One region of the Pseudoalteromonas sp. Of7M-16 genome, then DNA from elsewhere that is predicted to be linked to it. Evidence: predicted binding sites of a transcription regulator. Region 1 holds the regulator's gene; each other region holds the start of a gene.
The links. The regulator sigma-54, encoded in region 1, starts transcription at its own class of promoters, with help from an activator protein. The targets are predictions, from matches to a motif close to GTTGGCACGNNNNTNGNNT.

Region 1 (3,261 bases):
ATATGGAGAAACAGCTGATCAGCGCACAAAAAGCCAATGACGAAGGTAAGCGTGTAAGAACTGTCTTACTCCCTGTTGATAAAAAACAAGATGGTAACAAGGAGCAACAGTGAGCACACTAAAAGCCACAGCACTCGCCAAAAGCTACAAAGGCAGACAAGTTGTAAAAAACGTCGAACTCAGTGTTGAAGCTGGAAGCATTGTGGGATTGCTAGGGCCTAATGGCGCAGGTAAAACCACCACTTTTTATATGATTGTGGGTTTAGTGCCAAGTGACAAAGGCAGCATTCATATTGATCAGCAGGATATCACCTTGCTGCCAATGCATAGCCGCGCACGTATGGGGATCGGCTATTTACCACAAGAGTCATCGATATTCAGAAAGTTGACGGTTTATCAAAATTTAATGGCTATTTTGGAAACACGTAAAGACCTAAATAAAGCTCAGCGTGAAACGATACTAAACGAATTATTGGACGAATTTAATATTCAACATATTCGCTCTAGTTTAGGAATGGCGCTTTCCGGTGGAGAGCGTCGTCGAGTAGAAATTGCTCGCGCTTTAGCCGCAGATCCAAAATTTATTCTATTAGATGAGCCTTTTGCTGGCGTTGATCCCATTTCAGTGTTAGATATAAAGAAAATTATTGAGCATTTAAAAAATCGTGGAATCGGTGTGTTGATCACAGATCACAATGTACGTGAAACATTGGATGTATGTGAAAAAGCCTATATTGTTTCCCATGGTGAATTAATTGCTTCAGGTAGCCCTGAACATGTTTTAGCGGATCAAACAGTCCGAGATGTCTACTTAGGCGAACAATTCAGGCTATAGTTAAGAATAAGCGTAACAACAGAAAGGATTGTTAGAGATACATGAGGCAATCGCTACAGCTGCGCATGGGGCAGCAATTAACAATGACACCACAACTACAGCAAGCGATACGCCTGCTGCAGTTGAGCACATTAGACCTCCAGCAAGAAATTCAAGAAGCGCTGGACAGCAATCCTTTATTGGAAGTAGAAGAAAACGAACAAGAATCTTTTGACAACGGTCTAGACAAAACGCAAGAGCAATCACAGGCAAGCGAAAAAGCAGAGTCCAGCTCTGAGGAGATCCCTGAGCCACAGATCAGCGATTATGAACAAGACACTGATACAGCTCTAAATAAAGAGACCCTCAGCGATGAGATGGCGATGGATGTGACTTGGGATGAATACATCAGTGCGGCGCCGGTAAGTTCATCAGGGCCTATGCCTGAAGATGAAAGCGTCTACCAAGGACAGACAACTGAAAGCTTGCAAGAATACTTGATGTGGCAGCTTGAGCTCACACCATTTAGCGCGACGGACAGGTTGATCGCACTGTCAATTGTTGAGGGTGTAGATGACTCTGGCATTTTAACAGTATCGTGCGAAGACATTTTAGAAAGCTTGAATCTCGACAATGATCAAGACCCCGTCGAGCTCGATGAAGTTGAAGCTGTCCTAAAACGCATCCAACTCTTTGACCCAGTAGGGATCGCCGCTCGAAGCCTTCAGGAATGCTTAATTGTGCAACTCAATCAATTTGCGGCAGGCACGCCTTGGCTTGAACAAACCAAGCTAGTTATCGATGAACATATCGATCTATTAGCGAATCGTGATTATCGTACTATCATGAAGAAAACAAAGCTCAAAGAAGGTGAGCTAAAAGAAGTGATGACGTTGATCCACAGCTTAAACCCTAAGCCTGCTGCAAGTATAGTGCAAGAAGAGGCCGATTACGTAATCCCCGATGTCTCCGTTAAAAAGGTCAAGGGACGTTGGGTTGTTGAGCTAAACCCTGATTCTATGCCTAAAATAAGAGTTAACGATCATTATGCTGCTATGTCTCGCTCTGTAAAATCAAGCAGTGACAGTCAATTCATTCGCTCTCATTTACAAGAAGCAAAATGGTTTATTAAAAGCCTTGAAAGCAGAAATGAAACTTTATTGAAAGTTACTAATTGCATTGTGCAGCAACAACAGGCATTCTTTGAACATGGCCCTGAGGCAATGAGACCTATGGTACTCAATGATGTTGCTGAAATGGTTGACATGCACGAGTCGACAATATCTCGAGTAACAACGCAAAAATACATGCACACGCCTCGTGGCATTTATGAATTGAAATACTTCTTCTCGAGCCACGTTAGTACCGAGAATGGTGGTGAATGTTCTTCCACAGCGATCCGAGCACTCATCAAAAAGCTAATTGCTGCTGAAAACGCTGCTAAGCCTTTAAGTGATAGCAAAATTGCAGATGTATTAGCTGATCAAGGTATTAAGGTGGCAAGACGTACTATTGCCAAATACCGAGAGTCTTTGGCTATTCCACCGTCTAATCAACGTAAGAGCTTGATTTAGGCGTAACAAAAGAAGGAAAAATGCTTATGCAACTAAATTTAACTGGTCGCCATGTAGAAATTACCGATTCATTAAGAGACTACGTAACGAGTAAGTTTGCGAAGCTAGAAAGGCATTTTGATCACATCAACAACGTACATGTAATCTTAGATGTCGAAAAACTCATACAAAAAGCAGAAGCCACATTGCATGTCAACGGAGGTGAATTGTTTGCTTCTACAGAGCATAAAGATATGTATGCAGCAATTGATGGTTTGATTGATAAGCTAGATCGACAAGTGATTAAACATAAAGAGAAGCTAACTCGACACTAAATCATGAAACTTAGCACACTCATTTCCGAGGACTGTAGCAAAGCTGCGGTCCTTTTTAATAGTAAAAAAAGAATACTTCAATATATTAGTGAGCTGGCGCAGTCAAAAATTCCAAGTGCCAATCAACATGAGATTCTAGAAGCACTTTTAAACCGCGAAAAGCTAGGCAGTACAGGGATAGGTAAAGGGATAGCGATCCCGCATGGCAGGTTGCCAGGTTTAAATAACATTATTGCCATCATACTTGTAAACCAACAAGCCATTCCTTTTGATGCCTATGACGATCGCAATGTGGACATTTTTGTTGCACTCATCGTACCAGACGGTGAAAATAAACAACATTTAGAGACCTTAGCCAGTATCGCTGGTAAACTAAATAACAAAGCTTTTTGTAAACGACTTAGGCAAGCAAGTAATGATAGCGAGCTTCATCAAGTCCTTGTTGAGTTTGATAAATAATAGGAATTAAACGTGGAACTCATAATTATCAGTGGCCGCTCTGGCTCAGGTAAATCTGTTGCATTAAGAGTTTTAGAAGACTTGGGTTATTACTGCGCTG
Region 2 (3,261 bases), on a different contig from region 1:
TCGTCTTGAAGGTTTGGTTAGACCACAGGATGTTTCTGCTGAAAACGAAGTGGAATCCAACCGCATTGCAAATGCACGGATCCAATATTCGGGTAAAGGGCAAACACAAGAAGTTCAAAGTGCTGGTTGGTTGACCAAGTTCTTCATGAGCACCTTGATGCCATTTTAAGGAAGTCAATTATGCGTATTGTGCAAACTCTAGTAGTACTCTTTACACTCATCTTATCGCTTGAAGCAGCAGCTGAGCGCATTAAAGATGTTAGTGTTGTCGAAGGGGTAAGAAGCAACCAGCTTATTGGCTACGGTCTTGTTGTGGGCCTGCCAGGAACGGGGGAGCAAAGTCGCTTTACCGAACAAAGCTTTAAAGCGATGCTGAACAGCTTTGGTATTACCTTACCTGGAAATTTAAAACCAAAGATCAAAAATGTGGCTGCGGTAGCGGTTCACGCAGACTTACCACCTTTTGTAAAGCCAGGTCAGAGTATTGACGTGACAGTATCTTCAATTGGCAGTGCTGGTAGTCTAAGAGGGGGGACGTTGTTACAGACCTTCTTAAAAGGTGTCGATGGCAATGTATATGCCATTGCGCAGGGCAGCATGATTGTCGGTGGATTAGGTGCTGAGGGATTAGATGGGAGCCGAGTGGTGATCAATACGCCCACTGTTGGTCGAATCCCAAATGGTGGCATGGTTGAACGCGCTGTCAAAAGTCCGTTCACTCAAGGTGATCACATTACATTCAATTTAAATCGTCCTGACTTTACCACGGCAAAGCGTTTAGCAGATACGATCAACGAATTAGTCGGGCCAAACAGCGCCAGTGCGCTAGATGCCGCTTCAGTCAGAGTGATTGCACCTCGAGATCCATCGCAACGAGTGGCTTACCTGTCTACACTTGAAAACTTGGAGTTTAAACCGGCAGATACATCGGCAAAAATCATTGTCAATTCGAGAACTGGCACAATTGTAATTGGTAAAGATGTTAAGTTACAGCCCGCCGCAATCACGCACGGTGGGTTAACGGTAACCATTGCAGAACAGACCAATGTGTCGCAACCACAGCCTCTTACTGATGCAGATGCAGTTGTCACGCGTCAGAGTATTGTTGATGTAGACCAAGATGATTCAAGAGCATTTGTTTTTGACCCCGGTAGCAGCTTAGATGACTTAGTTCGTGCTATTAACGCTGTAGGTGCAGCTCCAGGTGATTTAATGGCGATACTTGAAGCGCTAAAAGAAGCTGGCGCAATACATGGTCAACTTGTTGTCATATGATGATCAATTAATAATCAATAAGTTAGCCTCATTTTTATGAGGCTTTTTTTTGGCTCAAAATTTGCATTGTTAATAATATTCTTTTTTAGCGACGTGTTTTTGAACTATGAATACTGATCCAACACATAATCAAAGCTTTTTTGATTTAAACAACCTGAACTCATTGAGACAGGATGCGTTAAAAAGCGCGGGTGATGGTGATGCATCAAAACAAGCGCTAAAAAAAGCTGCGCAGCAGTTTGAGTCAATTTTTACTCAAATGCTGTTAACCAGTATGCGTAAAGCCAATGAGGCTTTCGAAGACAAAGATAGCCCCTTCAACTCTAGCAGTGTCAAATTCTATCGTGATATGCACGACCAACAAATGGCATTGGAATTATCGAATAAAGGTAGTTTAGGTCTAGCAGATTTGATTGTGCAGCAGCTGTCTCCGGAAAAAAATGGCTATATGCCTTCATCAGTTGTGCGTACCGGCGCCGAGTTGCAAAGCGATCGAATTGCTAGCGGTCAAACTCCAATTAATCAGCCCGATAAAGATGTAGTAGAAGAAAAAAGCACAGTAAAAGATGTGGCAGATACCCCTGCTGATCCTCAGGCTTTTGAAAGCCCAGAAGAGTTTGTGAAAACTCTATGGGGTTATGCTAAGTCTGCGGCAGAAAAAATAGGCTTAAACCCAGCTGTGATGGTGGCACAAGCGGCGCTGGAAACTGGTTGGGGGAAACATGTTATCTCCAAACAAGATGGAAATAGTAGTTTTAACTTATTCAATATTAAGGCGGATAGCCGCTGGACAGGAGACAGTGCCAGTAAAATGACACTCGAATTTGAACAGGGCTTACCTGTTAAAAAACAAGCAAATTTTCGCGCTTATGACTCGTTAAAAGATAGCTTTAGCGACTACGTTGACTTTCTACAATCCAATCCTCGCTATGAAGAGGCGTTACAAAAAGCGTCTAAACCCGGCGAGTACCTAGATGCACTGCAACAGGCTGGGTATGCGACTGATCCTAATTATGCGAATAAAATAAAAAATGTATTGGGTGGATCACATTTTCAATCAGCAGTGTCCTCATTTGCACGTCAGGGAGTAAACTAAGATGTCTTTTAACTTAATGAATATTGGCACATCTGGCGTAAGAGCAAGTAGTGAACTACTGCAAACGACCAGTAAAAACATCGCCAATTTAAACACAGTTGGGTACATTCGAGAGCGTACTGAACATGCTACGTTAATTGGTAATCAAGTGGGTCGTGGTGAAACCGTCCGCTTACTAAATGAATTTGCGCAAAAGCAGTTGTACCGAGATGTATCTAGTCAGTCCTATTATGATCAGTTTGTAACTGAGTCTACACGTGTTGATACACTATTTGGCGAAGACTCAAATAATTTAAACAGCAGCATTAACTCTCTGTTCAATAATTTACAAGAAGCGATGAACCTACCTTCGTCTACGGTGACGCGGTCATTGTTTCTCACCGATGCACAAAATCTCATTGATCAAATGGACCGACTGTCTGGTATTGTTTTCGACCAAAATAATATCGTAAATGAGCAGTTATCAATTTACTCACAAGAGGCCAATAACTTAATTCAAAAAATAAGTGATTTGAATGGTCAGGTAGGTGCACTTAATGCGAACCCTGATAGTGATAATGCAAACTCAGTGCTCAATGAGCGTGATCAGGCAATTAAAGATTTGGCAGAGTTAGTTGATATTGAAACCCTTGACGGTTCAAATGGCGAGAAGCTGGTTTTCTTAGGGTCTGGTCAGTCGGTAGTGATGGAAAATGGCAGTTTTAATTTGTTTTCACTAGATGGCGATCCTGATCCAAGCAAGAAAGAATTGAAACTTGATGTCACCGACGGTACAGCAGTTGCACTGGATGTAGATCAAACCAAATTACAGGGCAAGATTGGCGGGTTACTGGCGTTTCGTGATGAAATATTGATCCCAGCACAAAACCAGCTGGGCCAAATAGCGTTAT
Region 3 (3,261 bases), on a different contig from region 1:
TATAAAAATAGAAACTTTATACCCGGTCATAGTCAGTACTCAGCAGCTGGATAAAGGCACGGTTTTGCAAGCTGGCGACTTAAAAATGGCAATGCGACCAAAACACTTTGTTCGCGCTTCAAACATTGATAGCATTGATATGTTAGTTGGTAGTAAAACGAAACGTCGCATCCAAGCTGACAAAGCCATCAATTTACGTCATGTTTGTATGGTTTGTAAGGGAGACTCTGTCATAATAGTGGCTGGCAATGGGCACTTTGCTATCAAAACTCAGGGGATCGCCCTGCAAGATGGCAATCTCGGCGAGCAAATTCGTGTAAAAAATGTAAAATCAGGGAAAACCATCCGAGCACGCGTAAAAGATGTTGATTCCGTTGCGGTCAATATTTAAAATTTTTGCTAAAGTTAGTAGTGGAATGGTCGATAAAAAGACTGAAACAACTATTTTATATGGGTCAATGTCATGGTTAATAACATTAACGGTCAAAATCAGCCAAACAATGTTGCTAATAATATTAAGCAACAACGTGCTGAATTGCAAAGAAATGATGCAAGTAATACGGCAACAAAACCTGCTGCTCAACAAAAAGCGGCTTCAGACTCGGTTAGCTTGACGCCACAGGCACAGCAATTAAAAGGCTTGCAAGACAAAGCGCAGCAAACGCCGGCATTCGATAGTAAGAAAGTAGAAGAGCTTAAAAAAGCCATTGCAGAAGGTAAGTATCAGGTTGATGCTGAGAAACTTGCCAAAAATATAGCGGCATTTGAATTCGATTTATATGGATAAAGATATTGAGCTGTGTATACAGCAACTTACGGCACAAATTACATCACTAGAAGCTTTGACCCAGCTTCTAGACGATGAACTTAACGCGCTTAGCTCTAGAAATGGCGATGGCCTAAAAGACATCGCGCGGCAAAAAATTACCTTCTTAAATACAATACAGAAGACTGATAAAAGTTTATCAACTTACCCTAAAGAGTTGTTTCAAGACCCAGATGTGGCGCCCTTAACGGAGCAAATAAATTTATTGCTACTTAAATGCAAAAATCAAAACGAAGTGAATGCAAAAGCAGCTCATTTGGCGCACATGACAGTACGTGAATTGAAAGAGATTTTGATCGGTAGGCCAATGTCGACCACCTACACAGAAGAAGGAAATGTGGTTGAAAACGTAGGCGAAATCGTCAAAAACCTCAAAGCCTAAGTTAATCTTAGCGGCAAAAAAAGCACTGTACCGACAGTGCTTTTTTAGTTAGACATGACTAGTAATAGGTGACTCGTTGAATTTTCTTCGGTTTTACCTGACCAATATAAAGGTCATATACGGTTTTCATATCAAGCTCCAACTCTGTGGTATAAATATCACCGACCGCATATGATTTGAGCACTCGGGCACCTCGGATCACCCCTTGAACTTGGCTACGCAAGCCGTCATTTTGCGCAACTACACCCCTTACGGTCGTCGTGGCGTTGAGCTGGTGGCCATAGACTTGCTCAGCTAGCTCTCGATACGCTTCCAATTTAGACACTTTAATTGCCATAAGCATTTTTTCACTATCGGTCGCTCCAGGCTGTGCATCCAATGGCGCGTACCCTATCGCTTTTAAAACCGGGTAGCTGTCTGGTTGAACGTAACTATATTCTACATGTTTGTCGATAATTGAACTGCAGCCAGCAAGACCTACCACTACACCTATGGCTAAAATTTTGCTAATTTTAAATAACTTTCGCATATGTTACCGACTCCTAATCACGCCAAATTGCCTTTGTGTTTATACAGCATGCACAAATTGCGCCAATGCTATTGGCATAGGATTTGCTGAACTATGAAATAGAAGTCAAATTTTTGATATGGTATTAAACGATGAAAAAAGTGAGTAGTACAGCTCTTGTAGCCTGTTTACTAAGCTTTGGTGCTCAAGCAGAATGGTTTGAAGTAACAGGGTATGCAAATGCATACACAACTGACAGAGCGGCGGCAAGGCAAGAAGCAGTCCAAGATGCCATAACACAAGCGCTGATTTTTTCTGGTGCAACCGTATCAAGTATTCAAACGCTCGCAGATGGCGTGCTTGCACAAGATCACATCAAAATAAAAAGCCATGGCGAAATCCAAGAGATCAATCTAGTCTCAGAAAACACACAAGATGGTGTTATGAGTGTGACTCTTCACTTAGATATTTTCCCTAAACAACAGCAGTGCCCCGAAGAGTCGTTTAATAAACAGATCACGATAACACAAAGTCAACTGATGCAACCTCATCAAGCCAGGCTAGGTCAAATTTTTGACATACATAAATCAACCAGCGAGCGCATGTATCAGACATTGATGCAGCGCAATATGTCGGTCAAGCCTATTCCATTTATAGATAAAAGCATTAATGTACGCGCGTTCTTTTCACAAAACTTTGATTACGACGCCCAGCTTATTGAGAGCCTAACAGCCTCAAGCAATAGCCAATATGTATTGCTCAGCCAAATAACCGACCTCGCCAGTACACAGCAATTAAATAGTGACTATGCTTTTTGGCAAGATGACGAATACGTGAGAAGTTTCAAAATAGACTTTGCCGCTTTCGACGCAATCAGCAAAGATAAAGTGTGGCAACAACACTATAGCGTTACAGGCGTGTGGCCCTATGAAAAAACCAAGATCATTGACGTATATAGCGACACCTTTTGGCATACTGACTATGGCAAACGCATTCAAGGTGTTTTTAATAGCCTTGCACAAGATCTAAACCAAGCATTTTCATGTTTGCCAACAAAAGGTAGGATCCTTCATAAAGACCAAGATCAGGTTGTAATTAACTTAGGCAGTGCCCATGGATTGCAAGAAGGGCAGATTTTGAGTATTGCACATCGCAGTGACGTAGCAGGTGAGAGAAACCAGTTTTTTACTCGTAGTATTCAAACAATCAATCGGGTCAAGGTGACACAAGTTAACGCTCAAAATGCCATCGCGAAAAATATAAACAGCAGACCGATGAATAATATTCAAATAAACGATATTGTCGAGCTTATCATCGCCCCCAGCGAAGACTTTGCGCTTTAACGCGGCTTCTCTAGTGCCTGTTAAATTCACATTGTAGCGGCTGGCGTCCCCGGTAGGAATCGAACCTACATCAAAGCCTTAGGAGGGCCCCGTTTTATCCATTAAACTACGGGGACACGCCATCACATCAAAGATTAAACCCTTGATTGTGCGGTTACATTTATAACAGCGCTAAACCCTAAATGACAAGTATATTTTAAAA

Region 2: a site for sigma-54 is predicted at 1,324-1,342, ahead of flgJ (flagellar assembly peptidoglycan hydrolase FlgJ). Genes of this name have one in related genera too.
Region 3: a site for sigma-54 is predicted at 1,786-1,804, ahead of MHN81_RS10970 (LPP20 family lipoprotein). Genes of this name have one in related genera too.

What each region holds. Positions count from the first base shown of each region.
Region 1 is NZ_JAKRFY010000003.1:279,906-283,166, forward strand. It holds gene lptA (lipopolysaccharide transport periplasmic protein LptA) at 1-113, shown strand, start outside; gene lptB (LPS export ABC transporter ATP-binding protein) at 110-835, shown strand; gene MHN81_RS04995 (RNA polymerase factor sigma-54) at 877-2,388, shown strand; gene hpf (ribosome hibernation promoting factor) at 2,415-2,702, shown strand; gene ptsN (PTS IIA-like nitrogen regulatory protein PtsN) at 2,706-3,161, shown strand; gene rapZ (RNase adapter RapZ) at 3,174-3,261, shown strand, end outside.
Region 2 is NZ_JAKRFY010000018.1:134,747-138,007, reverse strand. It holds gene flgH (flagellar basal body L-ring protein FlgH) at 1-169, shown strand, start outside; gene MHN81_RS18260 (flagellar basal body P-ring protein FlgI) at 181-1,275, shown strand; gene flgJ (flagellar assembly peptidoglycan hydrolase FlgJ) at 1,382-2,371, shown strand; gene flgK (flagellar hook-associated protein FlgK) at 2,373-3,261, shown strand, end outside.
Region 3 is NZ_JAKRFY010000008.1:270,491-273,751, forward strand. It holds gene flgA (flagellar basal body P-ring formation chaperone FlgA) at 1-391, shown strand, start outside; gene flgM (flagellar biosynthesis anti-sigma factor FlgM) at 464-787, shown strand; gene flgN (flagellar export chaperone FlgN) at 780-1,208, shown strand; gene MHN81_RS10970 (LPP20 family lipoprotein) at 1,267-1,737, opposite strand; gene MHN81_RS10975 (flagellar assembly protein T N-terminal domain-containing protein) at 1,869-3,059, shown strand; tRNA gene MHN81_RS10980 (tRNA-Arg) at 3,101-3,175, opposite strand.